Regions from separate parts of the Oceanobacillus sp. FSL K6-0127 genome, predicted to be linked through region 2. Evidence: riboswitches for the same ligand, from Rfam matches in the RefSeq annotation. Region 2 holds a riboswitch; the other holds the start of a gene.
What was found. Region 2 has a riboswitch for cobalamin ahead of MHH64_RS16550 (acyl-CoA dehydrogenase family protein). Riboswitches for the same ligand answer to the same signal wherever they lie in the genome.
Positions count from the first base shown of each region.

Region 1 (7,793 bases), 460 kb from region 2:
AATTGACAGCATATTTAATTCTGCTAATTGGTTCAAGCTCTTACCATAAGTTTTATATCCCGTTAATCGATCTACAAATAATGAGGCAAAGTTATTTGGAAATATTTCTAACAACTGGTACAGTTCTTGATAAATCCCTTGCAATGCATGTGTCTCATTGGTTTTTAATTTCCTATAAATTTGTTTAACCCATTGTTCAACGGAAGGCCGGTCAGTTATCGGGATAAAATGATAAAATTTCATTTTTGTATTGGTTAATGCTTGGATGAGTAGCAGTAAACGTAAATAAAACATGTCTGCAGTTTCATTGTATCGTAATCCATTGAAATACTCGAATGGAAATTGCTGCTCGGACTGAGCAAGAAATGGTAATGCTTTTTCTGTTAATTGAAAAGTGTTCACTTCACCTTCAGAAGCATGTATATATTCATTTTCTAACAAAAAAGATACACTTTGATTGAACGAGTTCCTGTTTAAATGACGATAAACACCATAAAACATGTTAAGCTGATAATTATGCACGTCTTGAATCGTTTGAATTGATTTACTTCCATTTAATAAATGAAACACGCTGGATATGGTCCTTTCTCCATTTAGCTGGGAAAGGCATTTTAAAATAATACTTTCAAAAAACAAGAATGACTGCCCCCTTTTTAAAAGATGCATACAAACCGGGTATTGAAATGGATAGCAATCAGTTTTAGAATAGGATTAAGGCTTTTGATTTCAGGAGGTAAATATAAAGTGAAGTACACCATTGTAGACAAAGAAACATGTATAGCCTGTGGTGCATGTGGTGCAGCTGCTCCCAGGATTTTCACCTATGATGACGAAGGACTTTCTTATGTTCTCATCGATGAAAATACAGGTACCTCTATAATTCCAGAAAGCTGCGAGGAAGATTTATTCGATGCATATGAAGGATGTCCAACTGATTCAATTAAAATTGCAGAACATCCGTTTCACGGTAATCCGTTGAGGTATAGTCAAACATAAACTCAAGTTTTATCCTAACAATGCTATCATAATTGGGTAATTGTTGTTACTAGTATACATGGAAAAAGTGCTTTTGAAAAATATAATTTCAAAAACACTTTTTTTAATTTTTTGCTTATTCATCTCTTAAATCGACAGGATTAGCTGCACTTGGAACACTTATAGGCTTGGATAGATTATATTCACTAACTTGTTGCAGAGGCGAATTCTGAAATTGTACTTCTTCAAACCCAAAGCTTTTTGCAGTCATTAAAATGGCTTCGACCATTGTTAAAATATCCTGATTGTCAAGAAGCACTTGCTCATCAGCAAATGTTAATTCCAATAAGCTGCCACTTGATTGTACTTCCAATTGAACATCGTCTGGTATAGTTCGACTAACATTAAACTCAGGCTTATTTTGACTCATTTCAGCAATAGCCTCTTCAATTGACAGCTCTTTCGAGGTAGGTACCGGGATTAGAAACTCATTATTATAAAGTTTATATAATGCCTCATCTTGATACAAGACCATTTCCTTTATAGAACCTATGGACCCTAAGTCAGCTCCATTTTTAAAAACAGCTTTTTCAATACCAAGTGGTGTAAACATCGTAGCAAGCATCTGTTCAAATATATAAGCATTTGTAGAGCCTTCTTCAAGGGTAAATTCATTTTCAAGCTCAATAAATACCTCTTTATCCGCCTCATTTAGTTCAAATGAGGCGCCTTCAAGTAAATATTCAGCCGTATTCCACGAATCCTCATGGATATATGTTGCCAATTGATTATAGAATGCAGCAACATTTACAGAGTCCTCCACAATAAAAGTAATCGGAATAACGTACTGATTCTGTGCATCCGCTACAGCACCATATACAAATGTACCAGCTTCATCAGCAGAAATAATATGGCTTTGCATTGGTGCTTCATCCATTGCCACCCGTGTCTCAGCAGACTCTTCTTGACTATCATCTGCTATCCCGCCTGAATGGGCTTCTTGCTCATTACTACTCTCCGTTTTTCCTGACTCTTCCATATAATCATACGTATTTGCAACATCAAGATTCATGGAATAATCTGCCTGTTGAGTTGAAGAATTATTGAGTATAAATGGAATGATAGCCAGAAGTACAGCAACCATCGCAGTTGCCAGAATAGGCACCACTTTTACCTTTCTCTTCGATTTTACGTTCTGGCTATCTTTCAGTTTTGGGGAGATGCGACTGTATAAATCGGATTTATCCATCTTATCCTTAACTACAGGTAGCTGCTTTAAACTAGCGATAATTTTATCATATTCTTCATTGTGTCGCATTAGCATCCCCTCCTCCGTTGATGTTCTCAAGCATTGCTTTTTTTAATGCTTTTAATGCACGGTGCTGAGTCGTTTTCACCTTACTGACGGTAAAATTAAGTATTTCAGCAGTTTCTTGAATAGAAAATGATTGCAAATAACGCAGTATTATTACATTCCGTTGGTCAAGTGTACAGTAGTTTAAGTATGTATACACCTGTTTGATTTGATCGTTTTCTTCAGCAATCTCATCTGGTAGCTTGCTTTGATCAGGAATTACATCTCCTTTATCATTCCAATCAAAAAACTCAAATATTCTATCTCTCTTCCTTTTTAATGAACGGAAATAATCATATGTAACGTGACGCGCAATTGAGAAAAGCCATGTTTTCTCACTACTTTCACCCTTGAAATTAGCATATGATTTTAATACTTTTATATAAACCTCTTGAACCAAATCCTCTGTTGTTTCTTTATCTTTCACCATATAGAAAATATACTGGAAAAGGTCTTGATGGTAGGTATCATAAAATTTATCGAAAACGGCCTTCATAAAGACCCTCCCGTTCAGTTATATAGTCGTTATAAATGTAAAAAGGTTTCATCTAAACTATAATGTAAATGAAGAAAAAATACCAACTGAATATCAGTCGGTATTTTTTACATCAAACCTATTATATGCATATCTTGTAAATAAAAAGGAGATCATCGGATACAAGAGTACAATAAATACCGCATTACCAATTGCATGGCTTGTATCAAAAGGGAGTCCTGCAATATAATATGGCCAAAATTTCCCTGTAACCTGGTATGTAGTTAGTGATATGATAAAGCCATAGAAGTAACCACTGAATATAGCCAAAAGCACAATGATAAGAAATGGAACTCGTTTTAGCATTTTACCCAATAGTCCGCTCATTATCCCAATAATACCCCAGGAAACAATCTGCCACAAGGTCCATAATCCCATGCCTAAAAGCATGTTAGAAAGAAATGTAGTTAAAATTGCTAAAAGAAGAGCGGATGTTGGACCAAGTATAATACCACAAATGATAATGATCGCTGTTACCGGCTGTACGTTTGGAATAAATTGAAAGATATATCTTCCACCTACTGCCAAAGCAGCTAATAATGCAAGGATTGTAAGTTTGTATGTGCTCATTTACTTATTCCCAGGGTTGTAGATCAAAAACAACGACATCTCCAGGCGATAACTCATAGTCACTTGCACCAACTGTTGCCATTTCATCATTTACGAAGAACATCCATGCAGTTTTCTCTTCATCGCTAGCAGCAACTCGTTCAATGCTTGTAATATACTGACCGTCATGCGCTGTTTCGATGTAGAAGTTTTCCTCCATAACATCCATCAGAATATCACCTTCTTCTATCTGAATCACTTCCTCTGTTACATATTCTTCCCCTTCATTAATAGAAATGGTAATCCGTACAGAGTCTTCTGCAACTTCTTCAGATTGTGAAGAGTTATTCGTACTTACAGACGTATTTTGGTTTGTATTCTCATCTGAAGAACAACCAAACAGCAATCCAACTGACATTACAATGACCGCAAACTGAAAAATCCATTTTTTCAACTTAATTCCTCCCCATCTTTATAAGTATTTAACTGGAAATATTCGGGAACAAAAAAATCCAGCTCACAAAGAGGAGCTGGATTTTTAGACAAACAAATAATTATAGACAAAAAGCTATATGTATTCGAATGTCTCAATCACTCATACCTCGAAGCATTGAGAAAAACAAATTGAATTTGGCAGGTCTACTGACTTAAGATTCAAACCTACTTTAAGCCCTTCCCGTAATTACTACGGTGGTATTGCTTATTTCGTATCAATTACAGTTGCGAGGACAGTGCCAGATTTCCACTGGTTTCCCTAATCTAAGAAATAATACCCTGATGTTCTCTTAGAATACCAAAATTCAATGTATATAATTTTTCATTCCAGTTCAAAATTATCATAGCATATGACGTTAGAATAGAAAAGTTCTAGTGATTTTGTTTATTCTGCGGGAGTCTGAAGCTGAAAGCTGTGCCCTGATTCAACTTACTTTTAACAAGAATCACACCATGATGTGCATCAATAAGATGCTTTACAATCGATAGACCAAGACCGGTGCCTTTCTTCTCCTTATTACGAACTCTTGATTTGTCCGCTTTATAAAAACGTTCAAAAACAAATGGTAAATCTTCTTCTGGAATACCGCTACCACTATCTTCAATTTCTACATAAAGCTCATTTTCACGATTAGCTATTGTAACATGGACTTTACCGCCTTCTGAAGTATGGCGTAACGCATTATCAATTAGATTCGTAAAAACCTGTTCAATACGATCAGGATCAAATATGGCTTCCGGGAAATCGATATCCAATGATAAAGACAGCTCAATTCCGTTATCTATTGCTAAACTTTTAAATTTATTAACAACACGTTTTGCATAGGACTCAATTGCTGTTTTTTCTAAATTTAACTGTATTTGTCCAGCCTCCATTCTAGCTAGATCAAGAAGTTCATTTACTAGTCGCCCCATTCTTAAAGATTCCTCGTGAATAATTTGCGCAAGTTCATTTTTAGCTTCTTTTGTATCCGCAATATCATCTACAATTGCCTCACTATAACCTTGGAGCATAGAGATTGGTGTACGTAATTCATGTGAAACATTGGCAATAAAATCTTTACGCAGCTTATCTAAGCGTCTCTCTTCTGTCATGTCACGGATAACCGCTACAGCGCCCCTAATATAGGATTGGTCGTACAAAGGTGTCATTAACATAACATAAATTCTACCTTGCAGGCTGATTTCCCGAAGCACTGCCTGTTCGCTTTCAAAAACTTCTTGAAGCGCCTCATTAAGTTCACTTGGAAGTTTCCGGTTTTGCTCATCTTCAATGTCATTTTCAAAATACCAGTTTTCAATATATTTTTTGGCTGGCGGATTCATGACAAGAATGTCGCCATTTCGATTTAATGTTACCACACCATCTGCCATCGAACTAACAATACTTGAAAGCTGTTCTTTTTCCTGTCTTAGAGCATTAATATGAAATTTAAGCTGTCTTCCCATGCGATTGAACTCTGTTGCAAGTTCACCGATTTCATCATGTGTCAAAACAGGAACCTTCGTATTAAATTCTCCTCTAGTAAGGTTGTATGCCGCTTCTCGCATTTTTATTAGTGGAGAAGTAATCCTTGTTGATAAAAATACTGCAAAAAAAGTAGTCAACATAATCGCAATTCCTGCACTAAGGAGAATTAACTTTGAGGTTTGTGCTTTTGTTTGATAAATCACATCCAACGATTGATAAACAAAGACCGCTCCACCTGATTCAATTGGTGAACCAACAATCATAATTTCATTATTCTCATCGGGCTGAATAATTTGTTTCTGTATTTCCCGACGGTTATGAAGTACTTGTGAAAATTCTTCGCTTTCTTCAATCCAATGATCATCGGTTTCCAATAAATCACCATCATTACTTGTGGATGTCCAAAGTTCATCTTGATTATACGCAATCACAATTCGACTAGACGGATCTTTTAATAGTTCTGTCATTTCCTCGATAAATTCTCTATCTTCTCCCCTTTCAACGAGTGAGGAGATTTTTGTAGCTGTTTGCAACATATCATCTTCCGCTTCAAGTATATGGAAATTTTCAAAGAACTCCATCAGGAAGAATGACAAGATAAATAAAACAAATGCAACAAGTAATAGAATCGTTAATGATAGCTTACCAACTACACTACGCCAAAACATTATACATCATCAACTTCAAATTTATAACCAACACCCCAGACAGTTACAATCATTTTAGCGGCTGGTTTGGATACACTGCTTAGTTTTTCACGAAGTCTTTTCACATGCGTATCGACTGTTCTTAAATCACCGAAGAATTCATACTGCCATACTTCCTTCAATAAATGTTCTCGATTAAATACTTTATCTGGTGATTTTGCTAAGAAACATAGCAGTTCATATTCTTTTGGCGTTAGACTAACTTCTTCACCATCTGCTGAAACACGATGGGCATCATGATCAATTGTAATATGCGGAAATACTAATATATTTTTTGAAGCTGTATCAGCTTCATGAAAAGAGGCGGCAGTCACTCTTCGTAATAATGCCTTTACTCGTAAAACAGCTTCTCTAGGGCTAAATGGTTTTACAATATAATCGTCTGCCCCAACTTCAAATCCTTGCACACGATTTGCTTCTTCTCCTTTAGCGGTTAAGATAATAACAGGTGTGTCTTTTTCTTTTCTCAGCTCTTGACATGTTTCGATACCATCCATTTCAGGCATCATGATATCCAATAAGATGACATTATAATCATTATTTAATGCCTTATCTAAGGCTTCTTTTCCATTTTCTGCTTCTTCAACAATATAATCTTCACGTTCTAAATACATACGGATGAGTCTACGAATTCTTTCCTCATCATCAACAACTAATATCTTAATATTATCATCCATTTTAACTTCCCCCTATGCTTTACACTGTATCTAGTATAAACCAATCCTAAGTAAATGTATAAAAAAACGAGGTATCCTAATGATACCCCGTTTGTTAACAGACACGTCCAGCTTTACCGCCCAACTACTAGAGAGACTTCTTTCCTCCGTACGTCACTACGACGCACAGGACGTCGCATTTTCAGCCTGCAGGGCGCCCCGCGCTTTTGTTTTCACATCTAAGCATACGAATGTAGGCCTGCTAATACGAGATTAACAACAATTAGGTTAAACATAATAATTGCAAAACCACCTACTGCTAACCAAGCGGATTTCTCACCATGCCAGCCCCTTGATAAACGAAGGTGAAGAAAAGCTGCATAGAAGAACCATGTTACAAGTGCCCATACCTCTTTTGGATCCCATCCCCAGAATCTTCCCCAAGCAATTTGTGCCCAAATCGCTGCAAAGATAAGACCGCCAAGTGTGAATACTGGGAAACCAATGGCAACGGAACGATACATGATTTCATCTAATAAATCCGGTTTTACATTTTTTAGAAGCGGCTGAAGTTTTGCTCCAACTCGTTTACGAATAATTAATCGTACGAGTCCATATAAAATTGTACCAGTAATAAATGACCAAATGACCGAATTGAATTTTCTTCCGGCGTCTGCGCCTTGCATCCATGTTGGAGTTTCAAACCACGGTTCCATAACACCTTCTGTTAATAATGCTCCCTCATTTGGACCAGCAATAGCTGGCAAATGATAATCTGTTGTCGTCACATTACCAGCTTCTGTATATTCAAATTCAGCATGATAATCCATTATGTTAAAAGAAGTGGTGATCACGATAAAACCAATAAATAAGAACATAACGTACATCACGATTTCAAGCCATAAGCTACCTTTATTCAAACTAGACTGATCGACTTGCCTAATTAGATACATGATTCCTGCTGCAAAACTAATGAATAAAATTCCTTGTCCTAAAGCTACAGTCGTTACATGAATATATAACCAATGACTTTGTAACGATGGTACCAATG
Region 1 covers NZ_CP150287.1:2,879,465-2,887,257, forward strand. The annotation lists gene MHH64_RS14305 (helix-turn-helix domain-containing protein) at 1-636, opposite strand, end outside; gene MHH64_RS14310 (ferredoxin) at 745-996, shown strand; gene MHH64_RS14315 (hypothetical protein) at 1,112-2,293, opposite strand; gene MHH64_RS14320 (RNA polymerase sigma factor SigX) at 2,280-2,825, opposite strand; gene MHH64_RS14325 (ECF transporter S component) at 2,919-3,434, opposite strand; gene MHH64_RS14330 (DUF4430 domain-containing protein) at 3,439-3,867, opposite strand; cobalamin riboswitch at 4,028-4,226, opposite strand; gene MHH64_RS14335 (ATP-binding protein) at 4,281-6,047, opposite strand; gene MHH64_RS14340 (response regulator transcription factor) at 6,047-6,763, opposite strand; gene ccsB (c-type cytochrome biogenesis protein CcsB) at 6,982-7,793, opposite strand, start outside.
Region 1: it holds a riboswitch for cobalamin, as region 2 does, so the genes downstream of both, MHH64_RS14330 (DUF4430 domain-containing protein) here and MHH64_RS16550 (acyl-CoA dehydrogenase family protein) in region 2, are expected to answer to the same signal.

Region 2 (7,793 bases):
CAAACGTATCGATTACCTTACCTGCTATTCCATCTGTTTTCATAATTGGTGAAAGAGTAGCACTGATTAAACCGGATTTTCCCTTTCTAAAGTTAAAGTATGCAATACAAAGTGCAATCACAGCATAAATACCCCAAGCATGTACACCATAATGAAAAAAAACAAACCGCATGGCTTCTCTTGCTGCTTCAGTTGTTCCTTCATCAACCGTAGGTGACTGAATTGCAAAATGTGAAAGTGGTTCTGCTGCACCAAAAAAGACTAAACCAATTCCCATACCAGCACTAAATAGCATTGCGAACCATGTCAAATAGCCATACTCGGGCTTCTCATCTGGTTTTCCAAGCTTAATATTCCCATAAGTACTTAAAATCAAATACAAGGATACAATCACAAAAAATGTCACGACTATTAAATAATACCAACCAAAAGTAGCCGAAATAAACCCCTTGATACTTTCCGTTATGCTTTCAAGTGTGTTTGGAAATATGACACCAGAAAAAATAATCACAGCCAGTATCCCGATTGCCCAGTAAAAAACAGGTTGTACTTTGTTTGTTGACTTCATTCATAAAAACTCCTTTTAGTACGCTTTACATCATCTAAGTATCGATACAATTTTCAAGATATGTATAATTCAATAGTTGATGTTGACATTGATAAAGTTACAGTATACCTAGAAAAAGTATTGATTACAATCTATAGGCCCTCTTAGATGACAAAGAAGCTACATAGGTATTTAAACCATGGATCTATTGACTATGAACGGTTTTATTGAATGTGGAATGATATTATCATTAAGTACTTTTAATCAGATTGTCTTTTTATTATTTCTAAATAGCACTATTTCATACTTTTTTTATGAATAGGTCCTAATCTATTACGTAGCAGTGAATTATTTAGTAAACCTTTTTTATTTTAATGATCCACAAATATATTGATGGCAAAAGGACGGTAGAAATTGGTATGATATAATTAGAATTAGTTACCTTTGAAGTTTTCGAATTTATTGGAGAATCGAAACAGATTACGAGCATGATAAAGTATAAAGTATTGAAAACGCTTTTAAAAATTAGTCATGATAAGGGGAGATATGTATGAGTGAAGTTTTATTTTCAATTACTGAAAATGGGGTTGCGACCATCACCTTAAATCGGCCGAAAGCAATCAATTCATTAAACTATCAGATGATCGTCTCGATAAAGAGCAAACTTATCCAGTGGGAAGATGATCCTGCAATTCGGATTGTTATCCTTCAAGGAGCAGGAGAGAAAGGATTTTGTGCAGGAGGAGATATTAAAACCTTATATCAATCGAAGGAAAGCGAAGCAGCATTCAAGCAGTCGATTCAGTTCTTTCAAGAGGAGTATAAAACAGATCAGCTTGTTGCCAACTTCCCAAAACCAATCCTTGCATGCCTTGATGGAATCGTAATGGGTGGCGGTATCGGGCTTTCTCAAGGAGCTAGCCACCGAATTGTAACAGAGCGGACAAAGTGGGCCATGCCAGAAATGAATATTGGTTTTTTTCCGGATGTCGGTGCAGCCTATTTTCTAAACAAGGCTCCTGGACAGATTGGACGGTACTTAGCCCTTACTGCAAAGGTGTTAAAAGCTTCTGATGTTATCTATGCAAATAGTGCTGATGCTTTTATTCCAAGTGAGAGCTTAAACTCATTGTTTGAACTAATTAATAAAACGGATTGGCATCAAGATGAGAACCCGGCTGCTGCACTTGATAAAATGATTCATAACTTCAAAAGAGAGCCAGAACATACAGGAAAACTTGCTTCCATACAGTTGGAGATTGATAAACATTTTGCTCATTCTACAGTAGAAGAAATTATTGAATCTTTAGAGACAGATAAAAGTGATTTTTCCTTACAAACAATGAAAACACTACAATCCAAATCACCCGTATCGCTGAAGGTTACTTTAAGGCAGCTAATAGAAGGAGAAATGAAGTCTCTGCGGGATTGTCTAGATACAGATTTAACTTTAGCAGCGAATTTCCTTCGTTCGGAAGACTTTTACGAAGGGGTGCGGTCAGTAGTTATTGACAAAGATCAGAATCCGCAATACAACTACAAACAATTATCTGAGGTATCCTCAATGATGGTTGATTCCTTTTTTCAGCACTCATTCTGATTTATAACATACAATAAAAACCCGATTCTTAAGGTGAAAGGAATCGGGTTTTCTGCGTTCTAATTCTAATGCTGTTGTACATAACATATTTAGCTGAACAGTCACATCTACAAAGCCCTAAAGTTGGACTTCACGACCGTAAATTACCGCAACTGCAACATCCTAAAGAGCTTTTCAAAAACCTTACATTTGAAGAAATCATTGTGTTGCTTCCTTCTTATTGGATTGTTTTTTTACTTGTTCATAGAGTACCGCCATGTCTTGATCACCGTAACCTTCACGTTCAACTGTTCGATATAAAGCGAGCAACGATTTGCTAATTGGCAAATCAAGCTGATTCTCGTCCGCTAGCTCCATTGCAAATTCGAGATCCTTTCGTAGCAGTTTTAAAGAAAATCCTGGGTTATAGTTTTCTTTAGCAATAAAGCTGTTATAATTTCGTTCATATATACGGCTCTGCCCATAGCTCACATTCAGCATGGAGAATAACTCATCCAAATCAAGATTCTTTTTGTTTGCTAGTTGTAACGCTTCACTAACTCCAGCTGTGTAGAATCCAATTAGTAGATTATTAATCAATTTCACCGTCGTTCCACTATCGATTTGTTCATCAACATGGAATATATTTTCTCCAAGAACTTGAAACACTGGAAGCACTTGTTCATAAATCTGCTTCGGCCCTCCAACCATGACAGTTAATGTTTGATTCACTGCGCCAATGACTCCCCCACTTACAGGTGCTGCCAAGAAATCAAGGCTGTTTTCTGTACAGACCTTTGCAATTTCCACATTCAAATCAGGTGAAACTGTACTCGTGTCTATTAACGGCTGTTCTGGTTTGACATTATTAACTAACCCTTCTTCCCCTAAGAAGACTTCTTCCACTGCTTTTACCGATGGAAGACTTGTCAGGATGAGCTCGCTTCTCTCTGCGACTTGTGCAATGGATGCAGCAATTTCCCCACCTGCTTTCTTGAATGAACGTGCTGCTTCTTCATTTAAGTCGTACCCAACAACATGATAACCTGCATTGATTAATCCAGTTGACATTGGAAGCCCCATATTCCCTAAACCAATAAAACCGACTTTCTTCATGTTCACCCTCATTTCTTATACCCATTATTTGAGATAACTTCCATTGCTATCTTACGCTTCTTAGCAACTAAATTAGAATACATTGGCAAGGTAAAATTGTTTATTTCATCAAGAAAGGCTTGCTTTTTATCATCATTTGAAATGATCGAGGATATAATCACAACGGCATTCCTTTCAATTCCGAAATATCCCTCTTCACAAAGTACTTCTGCCATCGTTTCTTTTAAATCCTGATTTGACCTTGTTGCTTGAGCAGTTAACTGTACAGATTCCATCACATAAATTTCCTTAATAACATCTGCAAGCATTCTTTGAATCTCTTGGTCCTGTTTAAGGACTACATTATCACTATTGGAAAACGCTTTCATAATTATGTTTAATAGTTCTTTAGAATAGTGGATATATAGATTCTGAGAATGGGTTTGTGTTTCATCCTGTTCGATTATCGATTTATCTTTATTATATAATTTTAGAAAAGACCTCACAATTGTAAGGCGATTAATTTCACTTGTTCCTTCAAATAATCGATTGATTCTTGCATCTCGGTATAAACGCTCAACCTCATATTCCTGCATGTATCCATAACCACCATGAATTTGTAACGCTTCATCAACAATAAAGTCTAAAGCCTCTGATGCATATACTTTATTAATCGAACAATCAACTGCATAATTAGAAAGCTTACCTAGTATATCATCTTCGTTGGAAGAATTTACATGTAGTTCATCCAATCGATTCGCGGCCACGTAGGCAGCACTTTCAGATGCAAAAATAGCTAAAGCCATGTTAGCCAGTTTCTCTTGAATCATCGTAAACCGGGTAAGCTCTTGTTTAAATTGTTTGCGTGCTTTCCCATAATTCACTGCCAGAGACAGTGCTTGTTTTGCCGTACCAACATTAGCAAAGGCAAGTTTTAAACGAGCTAGGTTTAAAATATTGAGTGCAATGTAATGTCCTTTCCCAATCTGACCGAGCACTTGATCAGTTGACAGCCTGACATTTTCCAGAATAAGAGTTGCTGTCGATGACCCTTTAATGCCCATTTTTTTCTCTTCTAAACCGATTGAAACACCAGACATTGATCGCTCTACAATAAATGCCGTAATACCACTTTCCGTTTTTGCGAAAACAACGAAGACACTAGCAATATGGGCATTCGTTATCCATTGCTTTTCCCCATTTAACACCCATTCCCCACTTTTTTCATCTAATACAGCACTTGTCTCGGATGCCAATGCATCTGATCCGGCATTTGGTTCTGTTAATGCATAAGCTCCTACCCATTCTCCCGATACGAGCTTTGGCAAATATCGTTCTTTTTGCTCTGGAGTACCAAAATAGACATATGGCAATGTTCCTACTCCTGTATGAATGTTAAAGGATACACTAAAAGACGCTCCATATCCCATTCGTTCTGCAACTAAACCTGCTGTCTTTTTACCGAGTTCCATTCCATCGTATAATTCGGGAACATCTGCACCCAGTAATCCAAGGTCACCCGCATCGCGAAACAGCTTTTTCGCAAGCTCGTAATCATACGCTTCAAGATTTTTTATAGATGGATTTACGTGTTCTTGAATGAATTTATCAATTGTCCTCGCAATTAGCTTTTCCTCTTCTTGAAAATCTAACGATATGACTGATTGCTCGTTCGGGAATAACGTATGCTTATTAGTTGATTCAACCTTTTCCATATGCTTTCCTCCTTTATTAATCCTTTATTAATGAGTATGTTTCAGTTTTGTTGAAAGCACTTACAAAGAACCAAAAAAATGCACACTAACAATCCAAATGGAAGTTGTCAGCATGCATGATAAAATACAAGCAAAACTTGTTTTTAAAAATAACAAGGCTTCATTATACACGTAACACCTCCTATCCTCGTAGGATTAAATGCCGTCTGATATAGGCAGGTCTCCTGGCTATATGATCATCACAATTCGAACCTTCCCATTTACAGCAATAAACAGTGGTATCCATCGAATTGCTCCCAATTACAGTTGCGGGACAGCGTCGGATTTTCACCGAACTTCCCTTTTAAGCAATAAAAGTAAATATTATTGCACCTATATCTTTAAAACTATTCAGTTATTTTAAAATTATAGCACTGTTCGTTCATATAAACAATACATTTTTTTGATTTGGGATTGTTCTCCAAATGCATTACTAAAAATATGAAAATTTGAATTGATTGAGCCATAAACTCACTAATTACATATTTATAGTTGATCATCTGTCCTTTTATATTTCCTCGAACGATAATTTTTTCAATCGATGCATAGGATCTTCTAATTATTTCCACACTACAATATGACACAACTAAAGGAGGGTACACATGAAGAATGGATTTTTGCTTGTTTTATTTCTCGCATTTAGTATCCTAACAGGCTTTGAACATCAAGATAAGCTTGAAATTACAGATACAGAGATAACTGTTATTCAATCAGAAGGTTTATTGCGTTATGATTTTAAAATCAAAAATAATGGTGAAATACCAATTGAAAGTGATTTTGATTATCCTGGACAGCATCCATTTGGAATTGAATTCGTCATACGGCCAAATGAGAAATTATCTGAAGTTATGGTAATGGAGAAACGTACAAACTATAATAAAATGTTGTCTTTAGGGAGTGGCCATTCCGGATATTTCGAACCGAATACTGAAATGTCTGTTCACTTAGAATATAAAATGAAGGACGATGTTAATCCTGAAAAGGTAAAAAAACTTGCATATGATTCGACATTACTTATTTTAGATGGCGTTGATATCGCAATTGAATTTCCATTACAAGAAATAAAGGAAAAACTATCCAATTAAATAAATGTTACCTCCCTCTCCTATGTCTAATAGTTGAGGAAGGTATCATTTATAGCTGTTCTATTAGAGTTGTTTTCTCAGTTTGTGTGGCAGAAAGCTCTATTTCTTTTTCATTCAAGGTCATTTCTAATTTTCGAATAACCGATACAACGCTTGCATGTTGATCCCTTGCTTGTTGTAAAGAGTCTTGAATTCTCCCTTGAACCATCCAATCTACAATTAAACCATCAAAGAAAAAGTCCGCAAATTTCAACATTCCTGAAATATCAATTTGCAGGTTTGTCACTTCATCGATATCTAATAATTCTTTCTGAAAGTTTCGCATCCTTGTTTGTGCTTGGTGGATATGGTTTGTCGCTTTATCAATATGATCATGCTTAACCATACTAGAAATCATCCCTCCACCAAACATATCAAATGTCCCCCAACCTTCTGCACTTTCAAGGGAACTCATTGCATTATTTAATGCATCTTTTACATTATATCCTGCTTCAATCGCTTCATTTAACTCTGTGATGTATGCTCTTATATCACCTTCACGCTCATTTAATTCAAATAAGCGATTTCCGAATGCAGCATCTCTTTCCTTAATAATTTGTTCCTTCGTCGACAAAAGAAATTCGTAATCTTGATCTGCATCCACAACGCTTTGCAATTTATGATGCAATTCATTCATCGAATTACTAATTTCTTGCTTCGTTTTTTCAGCCTCTTCAAGCTGCAGCTGTACTGCAATAACTTCTTGCTTTTCCTGTCTCAGCTTTTCATGCTTTGATCCAAAAAGTGTTTGTATTAAATTTGTTATTCCAATTCGTTCCAGTTTCTGAACGTCTTTTTTCTCAGCAAACAGCTGCTCTTCTAACCTGCTAATCTCTTTTTCAACATCTATTAATTCTGTCTCATAATCAGCAAGCTGTTTTTCCCATTTCTGTTTCTTGCTCATTGCACTTCTAACTCGAATGAGCTGATCATTTATTTCTTCATACATAAAGAGGCCCCCTAGAATTGATATGCATCACTTCTTTTTACGTAAAAGAAGCGCAATAGGTTTCATTTTATCAGATTTCAAATCGAAGTATTTACCAAGTCTTTCTTTGGCTATATTCTATTATTATACTTTTTTATTTTAATTCCATTCTATGTCAGCTTCGACTTTCTGTATCATTTTTTAAGAATGAGTACTTTTTAAATGTTAACAATGTAAAATCTAAAAAACCAGCATTCAATCATGGATGTATCAATACCATCCTGATTTGATAAAATATTCATTAATCTCCTCCTTTATCCATGCGTTAAAGGTATATTCTCACATCCAATTTTTCATCAGAGTCATTTATTTCTTTTCAAGCAATTACTGTTTGTAATAGATCTTCAGTATGGTTGCTGTTCATGCAAGGGATGATTTTTTCGCAAAAAAATAACCGTCCGTTAATCGGGCGGTTATTTATATATCGTTTATTCAACAATGGTAACTTTTACTGTACGAACTCCCCAATTATAAGCTTCTTTTTGAGTTGGTACGAAAACATCAATTTTCTTCCCTTTTATCGCACTGCCGATATCCCCAGCAATAGCATGACCATAGCCTTCAACATCAACAATAGTGCCTAATGGAATTACACTTGGATCAACTGCAATTACTTTTGCATTTGGATTTTTACTGAGATTAATTCCGGTTGATGTAACACCAGAGCCTCCCGCACTTTTAACCGTATATGCAGTAGCTGTCACCG
Region 2 covers NZ_CP150287.1:3,334,902-3,342,694, forward strand. The annotation lists gene MHH64_RS16535 (BCCT family transporter) at 1-568, opposite strand, end outside; gene MHH64_RS16540 (enoyl-CoA hydratase/isomerase family protein) at 1,098-2,147, shown strand; gene MHH64_RS16545 (NAD(P)-dependent oxidoreductase) at 2,346-3,242, opposite strand; gene MHH64_RS16550 (acyl-CoA dehydrogenase family protein) at 3,251-4,936, opposite strand; cobalamin riboswitch at 5,133-5,327, opposite strand; gene MHH64_RS16555 (hypothetical protein) at 5,578-6,060, shown strand; gene MHH64_RS16560 (hypothetical protein) at 6,110-7,048, opposite strand; gene MHH64_RS16565 (3D domain-containing protein) at 7,516-7,793, opposite strand, start outside.